Regions from separate parts of the Vibrio sp. MACH09 genome, predicted to be linked through region 1. Evidence: predicted binding sites of a transcription regulator. Region 1 holds the regulator's gene; each other region holds the start of a gene.

Evidence for each region. Region 1 encodes CRP, which controls carbon source genes, mostly activating them, when cyclic AMP is high. Its sites were predicted from a motif close to TGTGANNNNNNTCACA; they were not measured.
Region 2: nagE (N-acetylglucosamine-specific PTS transporter subunit IIBC) is a predicted target of CRP. The motif match lies at 5,043-5,058, and genes of this name have one in related genera.
Region 3: CHJ_RS02290 (CTP synthase) is a predicted target of CRP. The motif match lies at 2,494-2,509, and genes of this name have one in related genera.

The regions. Positions count from the first base shown of each region.
Region 1 covers NZ_BSFZ01000001.1:3,024,098-3,031,643, forward strand. Annotated here, with positions in the region: gene CHJ_RS13605 (TIGR02444 family protein) at 1-350, shown strand, start outside; gene CHJ_RS13610 (LysE family translocator) at 400-996, opposite strand; gene CHJ_RS13615 (PLP-dependent aminotransferase family protein) at 1,124-2,509, shown strand; gene CHJ_RS13620 (hydrolase) at 2,506-3,489, shown strand; gene CHJ_RS13625 (YheU family protein) at 3,486-3,698, shown strand; gene CHJ_RS13630 (phosphoribulokinase) at 3,768-4,637, shown strand; gene crp (cAMP-activated global transcriptional regulator CRP) at 4,884-5,516, shown strand; gene groL (chaperonin GroEL) at 5,990-7,546, opposite strand, start outside.
Region 2 covers NZ_BSFZ01000001.1:865,411-872,956, forward strand. Annotated here, with positions in the region: gene CHJ_RS03985 (cation:proton antiporter family protein) at 53-1,654, opposite strand; gene nagC (DNA-binding transcriptional regulator NagC) at 1,747-2,961, opposite strand; gene nagA (N-acetylglucosamine-6-phosphate deacetylase) at 2,964-4,100, opposite strand; gene nagB (glucosamine-6-phosphate deaminase) at 4,120-4,923, opposite strand; gene nagE (N-acetylglucosamine-specific PTS transporter subunit IIBC) at 5,176-6,639, shown strand; gene glnS (glutamine--tRNA ligase) at 6,896-7,546, shown strand, end outside.
Region 3 covers NZ_BSFZ01000001.1:491,862-499,407, reverse strand. Annotated here, with positions in the region: gene eno (phosphopyruvate hydratase) at 1-691, opposite strand, end outside; gene CHJ_RS02290 (CTP synthase) at 769-2,409, opposite strand; gene mazG (nucleoside triphosphate pyrophosphohydrolase) at 2,611-3,411, opposite strand; gene relA (GTP diphosphokinase) at 3,504-5,717, opposite strand; gene rlmD (23S rRNA (uracil(1939)-C(5))-methyltransferase RlmD) at 5,762-7,078, opposite strand; gene barA (two-component sensor histidine kinase BarA) at 7,201-7,546, shown strand, end outside.

The sequences.
Region 1 (7,546 bases):
TCAATTTGCTGCTTTCCCTTAAATGGTTAGATGAACAAGGCTTCACCTTTAAACAAACTGACTGGCAAACAGTGCAACACTGCCTGCACAGCACCGAAAACTTACTTCAGCAATATCGTGAAATGCGTAAAAAAGCCAAAGCGTATCTTCCTAGCTCTCTATATCGTGAATCGCTAGAATTTGAACTACTGCTAGAGAAACAGCAGCAATCAGATCTCGTCGATTGCATCAATGAACTTAATATTTATGCCATCAACACCAATGACAGCAGCTCTCTTTCTCTTACGCACGATTACTGTCAGCAACTTAATGCGGAATATCTCTACTCCGCTTTCACTCGGGTTGACTGATCTTTTTTATTTCTCCATCAACAGTGTGTCTCTGTTTTCGGTTGATAAACTACCAAATAAACACCACACACAATGCCGTTAGCGTCCCCATACATTGATTAAACCTTCTCATCGACTTTTCACCTGATAACCAGCGGCCAATAAGCGTTCCGAAGCCAACCCAAATCGAAGAGGTATGCAGTTGAGTTACCCAAAAAATAACCGCGATACATAGGATAGACCACCAATAATTTGCTCCTGTAAGGGAGAATGATCCGATGGCAGTGACCATCATCATCCACGCTTTTGGATTCAAATATTGAAAGAGCGCGGCTTGTAGACATGACATGGGCTTTGCTTGTATTGAGTCATCACTCGTTTTGCTATCCGCCATAGCAATTTTCCACGCAAGATAAAGTAAGTAAGCACTTCCTAGCCATTTCATTATCTCTTGTATGACAGGGTAAGTTTGGAACACCACTCCCAGACCAGAAGCCAGTAATATCACCATGCTCATGAGGCCTAAGCCAATACCAACAAAATGAGGAATGGTCTTTTTATAGCCAAAATTCGCACCAGAAGCCGTTAACATGACGTTATTGGGCCCTGGAGTTCCTGTCATCACAATGGCGAATAGGGCCACTGAGATAAAAAATTGCCATTCCATAAAGAGTTCTCCCTGAAAATTAAATTGTACCGATACAATTTACAAATATTTATTGATTTTTCTACATTACAGTTACAAAATGACCTTAACAATTGCCTAAATAAAGATCAAAGGATTTATTGTCACCATGACAATCATAGATATCACTCTTGTTGATAACGAGTCTTCGCCAAAATATAAGCAGATAGCCGATGCCATCGCCGACAAGATAGAGTCTGGCCAACTGACATCAAATGATAAGTTACCAACTCACCGCGCATTAGCAGATAGTATTGGCGTTACGGTAGGAACGGTGACAAGAGCTTATGCCGAGATAGAGCGTAGAGGTTTGGTTGAAGCACGAGTCGGCGCAGGAACATTTGTTGTTGATAAGCAGAAAGTCTATTGGGCATTTGACCAACAAGATGACAATGGCGAGTGCAATTTCGGATTTAATATCCCACCATTGCTTGATCGTAGTGACATGATCAAAAATGCTTTAGATGCAGTGACCAGTTCGCCACAAGCACTTAACCAGTTTATGTTGTACCAAAAACCGACCGGGATCGACTCCCATCGAGAGATAATTGCAGGCTGGCTAACGAGTAATGGTCTCAATATGAATAGCCAACAGATGCTCTTTACCTCTGGTGCTCAGCATGGGGTACAAATGGTGCTTGATGCCTTTACCAGAGCAGGTGACACCATACTAGTGGAAAAGCTGACCTACCCCGGACTCATTAGCTTAGCTCGACAAAAGCAGCTTTCTATCAAAGGCGTAGAAATGGATCAGGAGGGCATAACGCCGCAAGCCTTAGACTCAGCCTGCCGACAAAACCAAGCACGATTTATTTACCTTACTCCTACGCTGCAAAATCCGACTACCGCAATAATGTCTCTAGAACGACGAAAAGCGATTCTCGATGTATGCAAAAAACACAATTTAATCGTTCTCGAAGATGACGTTAACGGGCTATTGCCAATTGATAGACCCCCTGCTTTAGTTAATTTAGATCCGGAGCAAGTTATTCATATCGGAGCCGTCTCTAAATGTTTGGCTCCCGGTTTGAGAGTAGGATATTTGCACGCGCCAGCAAAACTCTACCAGCCATTAAGTATTGCATTACAAAACCACAGCTGGATGGTTAGTCCATTACTGACAGCACTTACTTGTGAGCTTGTTCAATCAAAACAGTATGATTTAATCGTCAATGAAATTCGCAAAGAGATGGCAGAGCGACTCGCATTAGCTCTTGAATACTTAAGCGAGTTTTCTCCGCGTTTTCAAACCAGTTGTTATCATATGTGGCTAACTTTACCAGAACAGTGGCGACTGACGGACTTTGTCACTCAAGCTAAACGCTGTGGGGTGATCGTAAAATCAGCAGAACTGTTCACTCCCCCTGCCGCTGCCATCGTTCCAGCAGTTCGGCTTGCGCTAAGTTCTCCAATAAATCAGCAGCAAATGAAAATAGGTCTTGTTAAACTACAAGAATTATTACAATCGCCACCGATTAGTGACTTCGATTTATGAGCCAATTTAACCCAGTTATCGGCCTGAGCAACCCTCATATACAGACGATATTGCCAAGATTTATTCGAAAAAAACCACTTTTTCAAGCTAAGTGGCAAAGTATAGAGACCGACGATGGTGACTTTTTAGATCTAGCGTGGAGCGAAGATTGGCAAAGCCAGCAAGCAAAGGATAAGCCTATTTTTGTTCTTTTCCATGGCTTAGAGGGTAGCTTTCATAGCCCTTACGCTAACGGCCTAATGAATGCATTTGCACAGTCTGGCTGGTTGTCGGTCATGATGCATTTCCGTGGCTGTAGCGGCAGGCCTAATAGGTTAGCAAGAGCTTACCACTCCGGAGAAGTTGAAGATGCGCGTTTTTTTCTCACTCATCTCAATACCCTATTCCCTCACCAGATTAAAGTAGCTACAGGCATTTCACTGGGCGGAAATATGTTGGTGAACTATCTCGCCAAATATCAGCATCAGCCCCTGCTTTCCGCGGCGACTGTCGTCTCTGCACCACTCGATCTAGCAGCATGCTCACAACGAATTGAACAGGGGTTCTCCAAGGTATATCGAAATTACCTACTCAGTTCGTTGAAAGCAAACGCCATTCAAAAACAGCACAAACTGCATCACGCCATTGGCATTACCACAAAAAACATCCAAGCAATAAAAACCTTGTATGATTTCGATGATAAACTTACTGCACCACTGCATGGTTTTAGCGATGCTAATGACTATTATCAACGCTGTTCTGGTATCAAGGAGCTCAACAATACGGCGATCCCCTTACAGGTAATTCACGCAAAAGACGACCCATTTATGACCGAGAAGGTCATTCCTGACTTCAAATTAAACAGTAATATTCATTACCGATTATGTCAGCATGGTGGTCATGTTGGATTTATGACCGGCACAATTAACAAACCAAGCTTTTGGTTGGAAGATTACCTGCCATACTATTATCAGCATTACTTACAAGAAGAGAGATCATGATTGTTCCATGGCAACAAATAGCTCCTGAAACATTGGAAAACTTAATCAAAGAGTTCGTCTTAAGAGAAGGAACGGACTACGGTACTGAAGAAGCGACGTTGGAAGATAAAATTCAGCAAGTACATCTTTTACTACAACAAGGTGAAGCCGTTGTGCTTTTCTCTGAACTTCACGAAAGTGTGGATATAAAACTAAAGCGTGAACTATGATTGTTTATTGTTCGACTTTAATGCCATAGACTAAAATAGAATCAGATCTTCATAACGACAAGGAATGTCATGTCAGCAAAACACCCAATTATCGCAGTAACAGGTTCTTCAGGAGCTGGTACTACAACCACATCTGAAGCTTTTCGTAAGATGTTCAGTATGATGGATATCAAACCAGCTTGGGTTGAAGGTGACAGCTTTCATCGCTTTACACGACCAGAAATGGATATAGAGATCCGCAAAGCCAGAGAGCAAGGTAAACACATCAGTTACTTTGGGGCTGAGGCGAATGACTTTCCAGCCTTAGAGAAATTTTTCAGAAAGTATGGTGACGAAGGTGTCGGTCAGGTTAGGCGCTATTTACACTCATTTGATGAGGCGGTCCCTTACAATCAAATGCCAGGCACCTTTACTCCATGGCAAGATCTACCAGAAAAGAGCAACGTATTGTTTTATGAAGGCCTACATGGGGGAGTGGTCGATGGTGACATTAACGTTTCTCAGCATGTTGATCTGCTCATCGGTATGGTGCCCATAGTTAACTTAGAATGGATTCAAAAATTTGTCCGAGACACTCGTGATAGAGGTCATTCACGCGAAGCCGTTACCGATTCCATCGTTCGCTCAATGGATGATTACTTAAATTACATCACACCTCAATTTTCCCGTACCCATATCAACTTTCAGCGCGTACCGACCGTTGATACCTCAAACCCATTAAACGCGAAAGGTATCCCTAGTCTTGATGAGAGTTTTGTGGTGATTCGATTGCGTGGAATGAAAAATGTCGACTTTCCATACCTGCTAGCAATGATTGATGGCTCATTTATGTCAAGGCATAACACCTTAGTTATCCCCGGAGGAAAGATGAGCTTTGCAATGGAACTAATCATTAGACCGATATTGCAACAGCTAATTGAAACCGGCAAAATCGGTTAATTATTGTACAAACTTTTAGTTTACTTTTAATACCGTGATCATGTGCACATTTTTGCGTAACATATCACAAATTCAGGGCGATCAAAATCAAGAAATCGTCTGCAAAAAAGGATACTATTCTTAACCGATAGATAAAGAAGTAGCTTGCAGCTTCGAATAATTAAACCTATGCTAACCGCAAAGTTTATTGACGAGGCAGCAAAGGAACGCTGCTGAACAGACCCTGCATAAAATAGTGAGATAATTATGGTTCTAGGTAAACCTCAAACCGATCCAACTTTAGAATGGTTTCTTTCACACTGTCATATTCATAAATATCCATCCAAAAGTACGCTGATTCACGCTGGTGAAAAAGCGGAAACTTTATATTACATAGTGAAAGGCTCCGTAGCTGTGCTTATCAAGGATGAAGAAGGAAAGGAGATGATTCTTTCTTACCTAAATCAAGGTGACTTCATCGGTGAACTAAGCTTATTTGCAGAAGAGCAAGATCGTACCGCTTGGGTACGTGCGAAATCCCCTTGCGAAGTTGCGGAAATTTCTTTTAAGAAATTCCGTCAGCTGATCCAAGTAAACCCAGACATTTTAATGCGTCTTTCTGCTCAAATGGCTAACCGTCTTCAGGTTACAAGCCAAAAAGTAGGTGACCTTGCATTCCTAGATGTAACAGGACGTATTGCGCAAACACTTTTAAACCTTGCCAAGCAACCTGATGCAATGACCCATCCAGACGGCATGCAAATTAAGATCACTCGTCAAGAGATTGGTCAAATTGTTGGCTGTTCTCGTGAAACAGTAGGTCGAATCCTGAAGATGCTAGAAGAGCAAAACCTAATTTCTGCGCATGGTAAAACTATTGTGGTTTACGGCACGCGCTAGATATTAATAATCTAAGCACAACACCAAAAACGCAGCATTATTGCTGCGTTTTTTTATGGCATCTCTTTCTCTCTGTATCCATCACAAATTTCTTTTCCATTTTTAATCACCAATCTAGATCCCTGCGAATAGATAGTTAGCAGCCAAAGCCTAACAGTAAACTCATTTTAGCTGATCTATTTGCAGTAACAATCTTCCCAGCATAAACCAGATACGACAGTCTAGACAGATTTAAAAACCATACAGGCTATTGATTTATAAAAATAATTACCTTTAGATCGACCATCAAATAACTTTATAATCAAATTATTTGATAATCAACAAACCTCATTTTTAGCAAAAAAGTAAACCATTATTCATAACAACGCAGCTGAGAAATCAGTATTCCCCGCATAAAAAAACCGAAGCCAAAGCTTCGGTTTTTTGTTCACAATATTACTGTCAGCGGTAAACCGCTATCAATAACTCTTGGCTTACATCATGCCTGGCATGCCGCCCATACCACCCATGCCGCCCATATCAGGCATTGCTGGAGCATCTTTAGCTGGCATATCAGAAACCATAGCTTCAGTCGTAATCATTAGACCTGCTACCGATGCAGCAAACTGAAGTGCACTACGAGTTACTTTTGTTGGGTCAAGGATACCCATTGCAATCATATCGCCGTATTCACCTGTTGCAGCGTTATAACCGTCGCTACCTTCACGTGCTTTAACATTGTTTGCAACTACTGACTCTTCGTCACCTGCGTTAGCAACGATTTGACGTAGTGGCGCTTCCATTGCACGTAGAGCAACGCGAATACCTACGTTTTGCTCTTCGTTTGCACCTTCAAGGCCAACAACTTTAGACGCTGCGCGGATAAGTGCAACACCACCACCGGCAACAACACCTTCTTCTACTGCTGCACGAGTTGCGTGTAGAGCATCTTCAACGCGATCTTTCTTCTCTTTCATCTCAACTTCAGTCGCAGCGCCTACTTTGATAACCGCAACACCACCAGCAAGTTTTGCAACACGCTCTTGTAGTTTTTCTTTATCGTAGTCAGATGTCGCTTCTTCAACTTGTTGACGAATTTGAGCAACACGGCCGTTGATCATCTCTTCTTCACCAAGACCATCAATGATAGTTGTGTTCTCTTTAGTGATTGTCACACGCTTAGCTTGACCTAGATCTTCAAGCGTTACTTTTTCAAGCTCAAGACCAATCTCTTCAGAGATAACCGTACCAGAAGTTAGTACCGCGATATCTTGTAGCATTGCTTTACGACGGTCACCAAAACCAGGGGCTTTAACAGCCGCTGCTTTCACGATGCCACGCATGTTGTTCACCACCAATGTAGCTAGAGCTTCACCTTCAACATCTTCGGCAATAATTAGAAGAGGACGAGACGCTTTTGCCACTGCTTCCAGAGTAGGAAGAAGTTCACGAATGTTAGAAACTTTCTTATCAATAAGTAGAATAAATGGGCTTTCAAGTTCTACCGCACCAGCTTCTTGATTAGTGATGAAGTATGGCGATAGGTAACCACGGTCAAACTGCATACCTTCAACAACGTCTAGTTCATCATGAAGAGCTTGGCCTTCTTCAACAGTGATAACACCGTCACGACCTACTTTTTCCATCGCTTCTGCAATGATGTTACCCACAGTCTCATCAGAGTTAGCAGAGATAGTACCTACTTGAGCAATAGCTTTAGTATCAGTACAAGGAACAGATAGTGTTTTAAGCTCTTCAACAGCAGCGATTACCGCTTTGTCGATACCGCGCTTAAGATCCATTGGGTTCATGCCCGCTGCAACGGCTTTAAGGCCTTCAGCAATAATGGATTGTGCAAGTACTGTTGCAGTCGTTGTTCCGTCACCAGCAGCATCATTAGCTTGTGAAGCAACTTCTTTAACCATTTGTGCACCCATGTTTTGAAACTTGTCTTCAAGTTCAATTTCACGAGCAACAGAAACACCATCTTTAGTAATGGTTGGAGCACCAAATGATTTATCTAGAACAACATTACGTCCTTTAGGACCTAG
Region 2 (7,546 bases), 2.2 Mb from region 1:
TCGGCTGAATAATGAATAAAATCCATAATCCGCTGCTTTTTTAGACGACTTTTTAATGTTGCTGTTTTTCTGTTATCTCAAATTGAGGTTGCAATTGATCACAGACGTGTCGAGCAAACCCGCTTCCTGCTTCGTTATATATGTTAAATGCCGCATCTACTCCCTCAATTAACAGCGAGTCGAGTTGATCTTGGTACTCTGCAATGGCGGCAATCTTCCCTTTATAGCCTTTTTTCTTAAGTTGTTGTAGCGCTAGCTGGTTTCCTAAATGGTGGGGCATAGCTAACAGTATCAGCTCTACTTTTCCTGTATCTAATATTCTTTCCCAGAAATCGGGGTCAGTGGCATCACCTTGAATAACAGAACGGCCATTTTGTATGTGGCGTTGAACGGCATCTTGACGAACTTCAATACCAAGGTTAATCGGACCATGTCGATGAGTCAGCTCGTCATATGCACCACTGCCAATTCGTCCCATTCCCAAAATCAGTACTTGAGCTTGACCCGGATTGATTCGCTTATCTAAGGCGTTCAGTTTTTCTGCTGACTGCTCTTTTAGCCAATTGGATGAGCGCTGATAAAGTCCATGACCGAATCTATTTAATGGTGCCGCTAGAATAAATGATAAGGAAACCGCGATGGCTATAGAGACCAATAGATCTCCCGGTAACCAACCCATCTTAAACGCTAGACCGCCAACAATAAGGCCGAATTCGCTGTAGTTGAACAATGATAGACTGGCAAGAAAAGAGGTCCGTACTCGAAATTTAAAACCATTAAACACCAGATAGTAGAGAGCGCCTTTGATAGGTAATAACAGCAAAAAGAGCAGAGCGGTTATAAATCCCGACAGAGTAGGGTGTTCCGAAAGACCAATATTAAGGAAAAAACAGACCAGAAATAGCTCTTTAAGGTTGAAAAGAGCTTTAGATAGCTCAGACGATTTTTTATGTCCAGCTAGAATCATTCCAAGAATAAGGGCACCTAAGTCCGCTTTGATACCGACAAGTTCAAATAAACCTGCCCCCATAACCAGTGCGAAAAAAATACCAAATATAACCAGCATTTCGCCATGGCCAACCCAAGTGAGAAACCGATAAAATAGCGGACGTAATAGTGGTAAGAGGAACAGAAAAATAGCGTACCATTCAGGCATTTTCCCTGTGGAAATGGTTAAAAAGACCACCGCAAAAATGTCCTGCATGACAAGAAAGCCGATGGCTATATTGCCGTAAATAGCATTCATTTCACCTTTTTCTTGTATGGTTTTTATGGCAAAGACAGTACTGGAGAAAGATAAGGCAAACGCTAAAAGTAGTAATTGGTCAAAGGCAAGCGCCGCGAAGCTGGATACTCCAACGACCTTTAATGCCATAAGGCAGGCCGTAAATAGAAGTGTGGAAAGTAGGTTATGTATGCTTGCCCCTGCCCATATCTCTTTTGACAGAAGCGTTTTGATATCTAATTTTAAGCCGATGGTAAATAGAAGCAGTGTGACACCCAGATCGGCGAGTAGCTCAATGGTGCTATTAGATTCAAAACCAAGAAAATTGAGAGCAAAACCAGCCACAAGAAAACCAACTAATGGAGGTAGTTGGCACTTTAATGCGATAAATCCTGAAATGAAAGCGGCTGATAATAAAATGATGTCCATACTTCTCCTTAAAATAAGAGGTGTTAGTTAACTGAGATTACAGTGAGCCTGTATTCATGCAAAACTAACAGTACTAGACTATTGGAAAACTCTTATTCTTCAAGAAGTTTTTGTAACAAAACACCATTTAACATTGAACGTTTGATCATGGCAAATGCGCCGATGGTTGGTTTTCCTTCAAGTTCAGAGGCAACGATAGGCAAATCAGTATGAAAGGTCGTTAAAGATTGCGTTTCGATATTACGTCTAATGGCAGGGAAAATCAGTTCTTGTGCGGCAGTGATATCGCCAGCAATGATGATTTTCTGAGGATTGAATAAGTTGATAGTAATCGCTATAGCCTTACCCAACTTATTACCTACACGAACCAAGCTCTGTTTGGCTAACTCATCGCCATTTAAAGCGTGTTGGCAGACATGCTGCATCGTAAGTTCTTCAATATCAGCTAATGAGGAATCATAACCTTGAGCGAGCAAAAGTTTTATTCGCTCTAGAATCGCTGGATTTGATGCGACGGTTTCCAAGCATCCAAAGTTACCACATTGGCACTGTGTACCGAGTGGATCAATTTGGATATGGCCAATTTCCCCAACATTGCGGTTAGCTCCTAAGAACACTTGCCCATGTACAATTATTCCTGCTCCCGTTCCTCGGTGAACGCTGACCAGTATTGAATCGTTGCAATCACGGCTAGCTCCAAAGTAATGCTCTGCAAGTGCTTTACCGCGAATGTCATTACCAATGAAACAACTGACGTTAAAATTATCGGTAATCAGATCAGTTAAGGCAAAATTATCAATGTCAGTATTGGGAATGTAGTCTACGACACCGGTTTCTGGGTTCACTAAGCCGGGTAATACAACGCCAATAGCAATAAGCTGTTTTATTTTGCTCTGTTGGCTATCAATAAAATGCCGGATGTGAAGGAGTAAGCCTTGTTGAAGCTCTACCTGATTGGTGTATTTAAAGGCATTGGAGTCGCTTGCCAGTTCAACACCACCTAGATTGAATAAACTGAACTGGATATAATCGCGACCCAAGCGGATCGCGATAGAGTGAAAGGTTTCAACCTCTGTCGTCAGTGAAATTGCCCGACGGCCACCAGTGGAAGCTTGCTGCGCCACCTCTTTAATTAGGCCGCGCTTTATTAACTGTCGGGTTATTTTTGTGACACTGGCGGGAGCCAATTGGCTAACGTCTGCAACTTGTATTCGAGAAATTGGCCCTTGTTGGTCAATTAAGCGGTAAACAGCTGCGCTGTTAAGTTGCTTTACAAGATCTACGTTACCTATTTGTCCGCCATTCATATTTATGTTTGCTCGTATTGTCCGTTTACTATTGTCGCACAGACGTTGAAATCTCTATCAAATATGGTCAAGTTTGCAACCATACCTTGTTTTATCCTGCCGAGTTTATTGTCCAAGCCAATTGCGCGAGCTGGATATAATGTCGCCATTCTTAGAGCTTCATCTAGTGCGATGCCAACTTGTTGTACGGTATTTTCTACCGCTTCTATCATGGTAAGGGCTGAGCCTCCAAGTGTGCCGTTTTCATCAATGCACATACCATCTCGGTAATATACTTTCTTCCCAACAAAAATAAAGTGATCCATCTCTGCGCCCGCTGGAGCTGTGGCATCGGTCACTAATACCAACTTATCACCTTTTACTTTATGTGCGATTCGAATATTAGCGTAATGAACGTGGAAACCATCTGCGATAACACCCGCATATACATCAGGGGTGTCATAAATGGCACCAATCACTCCCGGTTCCCGTCCAACCATTGGTGTCATTGCATTGAATAAGTGGGTTGCGAAACTGATGCCAGCTTCAAATCCCTTGCGTGCTTCTGCGTAGGTGGCGTTGGTATGTCCAATAGAGACAATAATTCCTGCTTCTTTAAGTTGCTTAATATGAGCTGGATTATTCTGCTCTGGTGCCAGTGTGACTTTTTTAACGTATTGATTATTATCGCAAATGTAATCAATCATCTCTTGTTCAGAGGCGCGAATAAAGTCAGGGTTATGAATGCCTTTTTTCATGACATTCAAATATGGCCCTTCAAGGTGTAAACCAAGAGATTGATGTTGATATTTTTCTTGGTATTGACGTTCTGTTTCAATGGCTTGACGCATGTTGTCATCAGATGACGTAATGAGTGTCGGCAAAAAGCTAGTGCAACCCGATTTTATATTGGTTTCATGCATGATTTGCAGTGTCTCAGGAGTAATGTCATCGTTAAACATCACACCACCACATCCATTGAGCTGTAAGTCTATAAAACCGGGGCTTAAGTTAGCTCCCTTGAGATCGACGCTCTTAATATCATTTGGCAATTGATCATTAGCAATGATGGAATGAATCGTATCACCCTCAATAATGACAGCGTGTCGATCAAGCACGTCACTACCGGTATAAATGGTACAGTTGGTTAGCGCATACATAGCAGGGAGCCCCATCTAATTACTTAAGATTACGGATATTTTCAGCTTCAAGTTCGCTGAAGTACTTAACGGTTTTCACTTTTAGTTCCTGCGTTGCAGGTTCATTGCAGACAATCACCGATTTTGCATGAAGCTGCAATGCTGACACAGTCCAAAGATGATTAACAGAACCTTCGACGGCTGCTTGCAGTGCTTGTGCTTTATTGTGGCCAGTAATCAAGATCATCACTTCTTTTGCTTCAAGTAGCGTACCGACACCGATAGTTAATGCGTATTTAGGAACTTGGCTTGTATCACCATCGAAAAAGCGTGAATTTGCTATGCGTGTGTCTTCAGTCAGTGTTTTGATACGAGTTCGTGAAGAGAGGGACGAAGCTGGCTCGTTAAATGCGATGTGACCATCGTTACCCACACCTCCCATAAAGAGATGAATTTGGCCGTAAGATTTAATTTTTTCTTCGTAACGTTGGCACTCGAGTTCGTGGTCGTCAGTGTTACCGTTAAGCAAGTTGATGTTTTTGTCTTGTATATCAACATGATCAAAGAAGTTTGAATACATAAAAGTGCGATATGATTCAGGGTGATCTGATGCAAGCCCTACATACTCATCCATGTTAAAAGTCACCACATGTTTGAAGCTTACTTCGCCTAGCTTATAAAGTTCAATAAGACGTTCATATGTCTTCAGTGGAGTGCCACCCGTTGGCAATCCGAGTACAAATGGACGCTCTTCAGTTGGCTTGAATGCATTGATACGATTAATAATATGTCTTGCTGACCAAAGGCTAACATCATAATCAGTAAGTAATGGAATGAGTCTCACGGTGGCACCTCAATAGTTCGATAATACGGTTAAAGTTTAATCCCGAAGGGTTGTTAATTCGAATCATAAAATAAGTTTTATGATCTCGCTAGCAAAATATCGCTTTTATGGCCAAAATGAGCGATATCGATCACACTATATGAGCTTTTAATTTGCGGGACGAAATTAATTACTTAAACTGAATATGACTAAATTGGAAGGCTAAAATAAGTCGGCCAAACAAAATTAAAATTCTATAGGGGGAATTTTACGGTGAATGTTCTCGGATATTTTCAAAAAGTAGGTAAGGCATTAATGGTGCCTGTTGCTACATTACCAGCAGCAGCAATATTAATGGGTATCGGTTACTGGATCGATCCAACCGGTTGGGGTGGTAACAATGCGTTGGCTGCGTTTTTAATTAAAGCGGGCGCGGCAATTATAGACAATATGTCTGTACTGTTTGCAATTGGTGTTGCATACGGTATGTCTAAAGATAAAGATGGTGCAGCAGCACTTGCTGGCTTTGTTGGCTACATGGTAATTACAACATTATGTAGTGCAGGTTCAGTCGGCGCTATTGGTCTTGTTGAATTAAATGAAGGTTCTACACTTGCTTTCAACAAAATTGGTAACCAATTTGTTGGTATTCTATCTGGTATTGTTGCGGCAGAGCTGTACAACCGTTATTACCAAGTAGAGTTACACAAAGCACTAGCCTTCTTTAGCGGTAAACGTTTAGTACCCATTTTGACCTCATTTGCGGCTATCGTCATTTCATTTGTACTAATGTTTGTATGGCCTATTATTTTCAATGGTCTTATTTCTTTGGGTGAAGGTATTGTTGGACTTGGAGAAGTGGGGTCTGGTATCTATGGCTTCTTTAACCGTTTATTGATTCCTGTTGGTCTTCACCATGCACTAAACTCTGTGTTCTGGTTTGATATGGCTGGTATTAATGATTTGGGTAACTGGTGGACACCAAACGCTGTAGAAGCGGGTGTAGGTGTTGTTGGTGAAACAGGTCGTTATATGGCTGGTTTCTTCCCAATCATGATGTTTGGTCTACCGGGTGCAGCTTTGGCTATCTACCACACAGCTCGTCCTGAGAACAAAACACGCGTAGCTTCAATCATGATTGCGGCAGGTTTTGCATCATTCTTTACTGGTGTTACAGAGCCTCTAGAATTCTCGTTCATGTTCCTTGCTCCTATGCTGTATGTGTTACACGCCGTATTAACGGGTGTATCTCTATTTATTGCTGACATGATGAACTGGACGGCTGGTTTTGGATTCTCAGCAGGTTTAGTGGATATGGTGCTTTCTGCACAAAACCCACTAGCAAACAAGTGGTACATGCTGATTGTTCAAGGTTTTGTTTTCTTCGCAATCTACTACTTTGTGTTCCGCTGGGCGATTACAACCTTCAAGTTGAAAACACCAGGACGTGAAGATGATGATGTGGAAGATACAAGCAAATCTCACGGCAGCGAAAACTCTGCAGAGCTAGCAAAACAGTATCTAGAAGTACTAGGCGGTCACGCTAACCTACAAAATATCGATGCATGTATTACTCGTCTACGTTTAACAGTAAACGACATGGATATTATCGATGAAAGTAAGCTTAAAGCATTGGGTGCTATGGGTGTTGTTAAACTAGGTAATAACAACCTTCAAGTTATCCTTGGGCCGCTAGCAGAAATCATTGCAGGCGAGATGAAGAATCACGCAAGCTAACTCTGTTATTCCAAGTTTTGTAACTGGAATAGACGGTTTTTGATAATGCCTCCCGATTGGGAGGCATTTTTCGTTAATATCTAGCGAAAATCGTTAATTAATGCGTAGTTTTAGTTGTGTCTATAGTGAGAAATGTGGATCATTAGCAGTTCAAACTAAAAAAGGCGAAAATCTTAACTGTCGTCTATTTTGGTCACTATTTTTGACAATACTAAGGCGGGTGAATAACTCGCCCCCAACAACTAGAGGTGCTTAGATGAGTGAAGCTGAGGCTCGTCCATCGAATTTCATTCGCCAAATTATTGATAAAGATTTAGCGGATGGCAAACACACAAGTGTGCATACTCGATTTCCGCCGGAACCGAATGGTTACCTGCATATCGGGCACGCAAAATCTATCTGTTTGAACTTTGGTATTGCTCAGGACTATCAGGGACAGTGTAATCTTCGATTTGATGATACAAACCCTGAGAAAGAAGACATCGAATACGTTGAGTCGATTAAAAATGATGTGCATTGGTTGGGTTTTGAATGGTCAGATGATATTCGTTATTCATCGGACTATTTTGATACGCTTCATGGATATGCTGTTGAATTAATTACTAAAGGCTTAGCGTATGTTGATGAGCTAAGTCCAGAGCAGATCCGTGAGTATCGCGGTACTCTTAAAGAACCTGGTAAAAACAGCCCTTATCGTGATCGTAGTGTAGAAGAGAACCTAGCGTTATTTGAAAAAATGCGTTTAGGCGAATTTGCAGAAGGTACCATATGCCTTCGAGCGAAAGTCGATATGGCTTCACCATTTATGGTCATGCGTGATCCGGTAATTTACCGCGTGCGTTTTGCTCATCACCATCAGACCGGTGATAAATGGTGCATCTATCCTATGTACGATTTTACTCATTGT
Region 3 (7,546 bases), 2.5 Mb from region 1:
CTACAGCTTCTTTGATTGCAGCTAGTGCAGCAGCGTTAGATTCTAGGTTAGGAGCGAAACCACCTTCATCACCAACTGCAGTGCTTAGGCCTTTAGCCTTAAGTACTTTAGCTAGGTTGTGGAATACTTCTGCACCTACACGTAGAGCTTCTTTAAGAGTTGGCGCGCCAACAGGTTGAATCATAAATTCTTGGATATCAACGTTGTTATCAGCGTGCTCACCACCATTGATGATGTTCATCATTGGAAGAGGCATAGAGAACTGACCAGGAGTACCGTTTAGTTCAGCAATGTGCTCGAACAAAGGCATACCTTTAGCAGCAGCAGCAGCTTTAGCATTTGCTAGAGATACCGCTAGAATTGCGTTTGCACCAAATTGTGATTTGTTTTCAGTGCCATCTAGGTCAATCATCACTTGGTCAACATCAGCTTGAGCTTTTGCATCCTTACCAACTAGTGCTTCAGCGATTGGGCCATTTACAGCTTCAATTGCTTTAAGAACACCTTTTCCTAGGAAACGTGCTTTGTCACCATCACGTAGCTCAAGAGCTTCGCGAGAACCAGTAGATGCGCCAGATGGAGCAGCAGCCATACCTACGAAACCGCCTTCTAGGTGTACTTCAGCTTCTACAGTTGGGTTACCACGTGAGTCGATGATTTCACGACCTAGAACTTTAACGATCTTAGACATTAATGTTTCCTCTCGTTTCAATTTAAATGTCAAAACTAAAGGGTAGCCGCACAGCATGAGCAACTACCCAGATTCTTTTACTTCTCTAATTCACCACGCTGAAATTCTCCAGCGGCTTTGACGAAACCTGCAAACAATGGATGCCCATCGCGAGGAGTCGAGGTAAATTCAGGGTGGAACTGAGCTGCCACAAACCAAGGGTGATTTGGATTCTCTATCACTTCCACTAACTTCTTGTCCGCAGACAAGCCCGACACTTTAAGGCCGGCATCTTCTAATTTAGGGCGAAGATTATTGTTTACTTCATAACGATGGCGGTGACGCTCATGAATGGTCGCACTGCCATACAGGTCTCTTGCTTTGGTTCCTTTCTCAAGGTGACACAGCTGAGAACCAAGACGCATAGTTCCACCAAGGTCTGATTTTTCGGTGCGCTCTTCGACTTTACCTTCGCCGTCAACCCACTCGGTAATCAATCCTACCACTGGATACTTCGTCTTACTGTTAAATTCTGTTGAATGCGCACCTTCTAGGCCAACCACATTACGTGCATATTCAATCAAAGCAACTTGCATACCCAAGCAAATACCCAAATAAGGGACATTGTTCTCACGGGCGTACTGGGCAGCGAGTATCTTCCCTTCAATACCACGATCACCAAAACCACCGGGTACTAAGATAGCATCGAGTCCTTGAAGGACTTCTTCGCCTTTTGACTCGACATCTTGCGAATCAACATATTTGATTTTAACGCTTAAACGGTTTTTAAGGCCAGCATGTTTTAACGCTTCATTGACGGATTTATACGCATCCGGCAATTCAATGTATTTACCAACCATACCAATCACAACTTCGTCAGTTGGGTTGGCTTCTTCGTAGATAACTTGTTCCCACTCAGATAAATTCGCCTCTGGCGCTTCAATGCCAAAGCGAGCACAAACCAGATCATCAAGACCTTGTGCTTTTATCAGTTGAGGTATTTTATAAATGGAATCAACATCTTTCATCGAGATAACCGCTTTCTCTTGCACATTACAGAACAAGGCGATTTTCTTACGTTCATTAGCAGGAATGATACGATCACTACGACAAACTAAAATATCAGGTTGAATACCGATAGAAAGCAGTTCTTTTACTGAGTGTTGCGTTGGTTTAGTTTTCACTTCACCAGCAGCAGCTAAGTATGGCACTAGCGTAAGGTGCATAAACATAGCGCGCTCACGGCCAACTTCAGCAGCAAGTTGACGAATCGCTTCCATAAATGGCAGAGATTCGATATCACCAACGGTTCCACCTACTTCAACAATGGCAATTTCATGACCTTCTGCACCAGCAAAAACTCGATCTTTAATCGCATTAGTAATATGAGGAATAACTTGAATCGTTGCACCAAGGTAGTCACCACGGCGCTCTTTTCTAAGTACGTCGGCATAAACACGACCCGCAGTGAAGTTGTTTCGCTTGGTCATCTTGGTACGGATAAAACGCTCGTAGTGACCTAAATCAAGATCAGTCTCCGCGCCATCTTCCGTAACAAATACTTCACCGTGCTGCGTAGGGCTCATCGTGCCCGGATCAACGTTTATGTAAGGGTCAAGCTTCATCATGGTCACTTTAAGACCACGAGCTTCAAGAATAGCGGCCAATGAGGCTGCTGCAATACCTTTACCTAGTGAGGAAACAACCCCGCCAGTAACAAAAATATAATTTGTCGTCATGTTTAACCTGAAATTGGTTGAATGAGGGAAATGAGTACTTTCTGGACGGGATGTAAATATACCAGAAGCGTCATACCACCACAACGTGAAACTTATCACAGTTTAATTTTTTATTTTTTGCTTCAAATCAATTGTGCTGGTCTTCCCCTTTAAGTGCCAATTATTACTAGATTTATCAGTTAATCTGCTACAAAAGCAGAGTTAGCCGCTCTTCTCATTCTGCTTTATCTGTTGCCAGTACTGATCTAGCTGTTCTAAATCAAAATCATCCAGTTCTTTACCCTGTTGAGCAACAATACGTTCGACGCCTTTAAAACGTCGCTCAAACTTATTGTTTGCTTTGCGCAGTGCAGCCTCAGGGTCATGACCTAAGTGCCGTACTAAATTGACAGTCGCAAACAACAGATCCCCCAGTTCTTCTTCCACAAGCTCCGGGTTAGGAACGGGCTGCAACGCTTCATCCAGAACCTCTTGAATCTCTTCATTGACCTTACCTGCCACTGGCTCAATAGAGTCCCAATCAAAACCGTGTTTAGCACATCGTTTCTGTATCTTATTGGCTTTTGACAGTGCAGGAATAGATGTTGGTATTGAGTCTAGAATACTTTCTTCAACTTTGCCTATCTGTTGCTTTTCCTTTTGTTTCTCTTTTTGCCAGTTTTCATTTAGCTCATCTTCAGAGTCAAAAGAGTGATCAGAAAAAACATGCGGATGTCGACGAGTCAGTTTTTCGTTGACGGTTTCAACGACTTGTTCAAAATCGAATAAATTCTCTTCTTTAGCTAACTGGCTATAAAAGATCACCTGAAACAGTAAGTCACCCAACTCTTCTTTTAGATTTCGCCAATCTTTGTTATGAATAGCGTCAACCACTTCATAAGTCTCTTCTATGGTGTGGGGCACTATGGTGTCAAATGTCTGCTTCTTGTCCCATGGACAGCCCATTTCGGGATCACGTAGTTGAGACATTATTTTTTCAAGCTGTTTAATAGGATGAGACATGGTGATGAGCTCTTTTTGATAAATATTAGCAGGTACGAGATAGCTGAATAATACAATTAAGGCCTGACAAGATCAGGCCTTAATTTTTGGGCTTAGTTAAGTCGTTTTACCGAAACAACGTCTTTAATCTGCTCTAGCCTTGATATTATTCGGCTTAACAATTCGATATTTTTCACTTCTATATCAAAATCCATAATGGATAGCTGACGCTTATAATCATTACGGCTTTTCATTGTGGTGACTTTCAGTTTTTCATTCGCCAACAGAGTAGTGATATCCTTTAACAGTCCACTTCTCTCCATCGCTTCAACCCGCAGAGTCAAAATATAACTACCAACGAAGTCATTTCCCCACACGGTATCAATGATCCGCTCAGGCGCATGTAGACGTAGTTCAAGTAGCTGTTCACAATCGCCTCTATGAACGGATATTCCTCGACCTTGAGTGATATAACCGGCAATAGTATCTCCCGGTATAGGCTGACAACATCGAGCTAGGTGTGTCATCAGGTTATCCACCCCTTCAACCACAACCGCATCTTTATGTGGTCGATTGTGTGTCGTTTTTTTGCTCTCTTGTAATTTTTCTAACGCTTGCTGGTCTTCTTCTTCAGCCGTAGGCTTATTAACCAACGCATTGATATGGTTGATAATTTGATTTATTCGCAAATCACCACTGCCAATGCCAGCATAAAGTTCATCAGGCGTATTCACATTAAAACGTTTTAACGCGTACTCATTGGCGTCTTTTAACGTAGCACCAATTTTCGTTAACTCGTTTTCTAAGATCTCTTTACCCGCTTCTAGATTTTTCTCTCGGCTCTGCTTTCTAAACCAAGCATTAATCTTGGCTCTAGCTCGACCAGAATGTACAAACCCTAAGCTAGGGTTCAACCAATCACGAGATGGGTTTGGTTCTTTCTGTGTAATGATTTCAACTTGATCCCCCATCTCCAACTGGTGAGTGAAAGGGACAATACGCCCTGCTACTTTGGTACCAATACAGCGGTGACCCACTTCAGAGTGAATATGGTAGGCAAAGTCCAGTGGTGTGGCACCCATAGGTAGATCAACCACATCACCTCTTGGCGTAAATGCGTAAACACGATCATCAAACACCTGACTTCTTAACTCATCCAACATCTCGCCGGAGTCAGACATCTCTTCTTGCCAATCAAGTAATTTACGCAACCAAGTGATTTTCTCATCATAACCACTGCGTCCGGAGGAAGCGCCTTCTTTGTACTTCCAGTGCGCAGCAACACCAAGTTCAGAATCTTCATGCATCTGCTTGGTTCGAATTTGAATTTCGATAGTCTTCCCTTCCGGCCCAAGAATTACCGTATGAATAGATTGATATCCATTAGGTTTAGGGTTGGCTACGTAATCATCAAATTCGCTTGGTAAGTGCTTATATTTGGTATGAACAATACCTAGTGTGGCATAGCAATCCTGCAGTTTATCGGCAATAATTCGAACCGCTCGAACGTCGAACAGTTCATCGAATGCCAAGTTCTTCTTCTGCATTTTTCGCCAAATGCTATAGATATGCTTAGGTCTGCCACTCACTTCAGCGTTAATATTCAATGCCTCTATTTCAGACATTAAGTCGCTAACAAAATTATCGATATACTGTTCGCGAACAATTCTTCGCTCGGAGATCTGTTTGGCGATCTGCTTGTAGGTATCAGAGTGTTGATATCGGAATGCATAATCTTCAATTTCCCATTTCAACTGCCCAATACCTAAACGGTTGGCTAACGGTGCGTAAATATTGGCGCACTCTTTTGCGACTGATTGACGAATCTCATCCGGTTGATCTTTTACTTCGCGCAAATTACATATACGTTCAGCCAGCTTAATGATAACGCAACGAAAATCATCCACCATGGCAAGAAGCATACGGCGGACGTTGTCCACTTGCCCTGATGCTGCTGAGCCATCTAATGTCACATTAAGTTGCCCAATGGCGGCCATCTCTTCTACGCCATCAATCAGCTTTATAATCTCTTTTCCGTACTTTTCTTCCAGTAATTCGGGTTCAAAAAATCCACTTGAAACCACCGGAAATAATTGAGCTGAAATCAAGGTGGCTCGATCCATTGACAGAGTGATCAAAATCTCAATCATCTCCCTGCCACGCCATAACAATAGCTCTGCTTGCTCTTTACCTTGCAACATTTCTTCACATTGCTGATAAACGCTAATGAGCTTATTACTGGTTTTTGTATCTTGACCTAAACTGGAGACCCAAGTTTCAAGTTCAAACTGTTCGTCTGTTAAGTGCGCACTGCGTACCGCGACCATTATATTTCCTAGCGTAATGTTTAGAGAGAACTTATCTCTCAATATTATTTTTCAAATAGTGCCATTGATTCTAAGTGGCTGGTATGTGGAAACATATCCAGCATAACCAGCTTTTTCAGTGTAAAACCTTGATCAAACAAACTCTGACAATCTCTGGCAAGAGTAGCAGGATTACATGAAACGTAAACCACACTCTGCACATCAATATGAGATATTTGCTTTACTACGCCACCCGCACCGGCACGAGCAGGGTCAAGTATGATCTTATCAAATTTTTCATTTAACCATGGCTGTTCAATCAACTCTTCTTCCAAGTTAGCCTGATAAAAACGTACATTCTCAAGACCATTGCTCTTGGCATTATTTGTGGCTTGATCAACCATCTCCTGAACACCTTCTACACCCACCACCTGATAGGCCAATTTAGCAATAGGCAGACTAAAATTGCCTAAGCCACAAAATAGATCCAATACTCGATCCGTTTTTTCTATCGCTAACCACTCAATGGCAAGTGCAACCATCTTGCTGTTTACTGCCTGATTCACCTGTATAAAGTTTGTCGGTTCAAAAGGGATAGTTACGCCGACTTCAGAATAAGCAGGTTCAGCACCATACAAATGCTGCACATTGTCTTTATCTAATTGCAGATATAATGAGACATCATGTTGTTTAGAAAATTCCAGCAATTTCTCTTTATCTTGCGGTTTTAACTCGCTCATTGCTCTCAATAATAGTACTGGCCTATCATCTCCCAAAGCGAGTTCAACGTGTCCTAGTTGGCTTTTATTCGCAAAAGTTGACAGCATCTTTTTTAAATCAGGAAGCAGAATATTCAATTTACTGTCTAATACAGGACAATGGCAAATATCGACAATGGTTTTGCTCTGCTTCATCCTAAAGCCAAACTCCAATGCAGAGCTTTTTTTGTTTACTTTCAGGCTTATTCGAGCACGTCTTCTATAGCCTTTTACATTCCCTACCACAGGTGAAGAGAGTTCCACACCTCCGCCTGATGTTTTTTTAATTAGCTGCTCTAACGATTGCTGCTTATACTTAAGCTGCTCAGCATGCTCAAGGTGCTGTAAATTGCATCCACCACACTGTTGATAATAGTCGCAAAATGGCTCTACTCTCTCTTCACTTAGCGTCAACGTTTTTATCAGCTTCGCTCTTGAGTATTTACTTTTGTTTTCGGTTAGCTGAACCAAAGACTCTTCACCCGGTAAAGCACCTTCAATAAAAACAGGCTTGTTATTGAGAAACGCGATGCCGGCACCATGGTGATCGATTCGCTCAATGTTCACCTGTTGGTGCTTAGTATCAAGTTGGGTTTTCTTTTTTGGTTGATAAAAACGCGCCATAATATTTGCCTGACTTAATGGTTTTTCCCGTAGCATCACTATTCTTGCTTAGGAAGATTGTCGAAATGTACTGGTTTGATTACTATTTTCCCATATCCAGAACGTATTGTAATTAGAGAAACATGACAAGATATGGCTTACGTGCCCGCGTTGTAACATTAACTCTTGCGCCAACATTAATTATTGGCCTGTTATTGAGTGCATTTTTTACTTCAAATCGTTATAACGATCTGGAATTGCAGCTTGTTAATTCAGGCACCAGTATTTTAGAACCCTTAGCCATTGCTAGCGAATATGGCATGACGGAAAAAAGTCATGAGTCCGTGCGGCGAATTATAAGTTATGCGCATAGAAAAAACTCAAAGATTGTTAGAAGTATTGCCGTCTTTGATGCCAACAATCAGTTATTTGTAACGTCCAACTTCCATCCTAACTTTGAAGAGCTTACTTTTCCTGAAAATAAGCCTA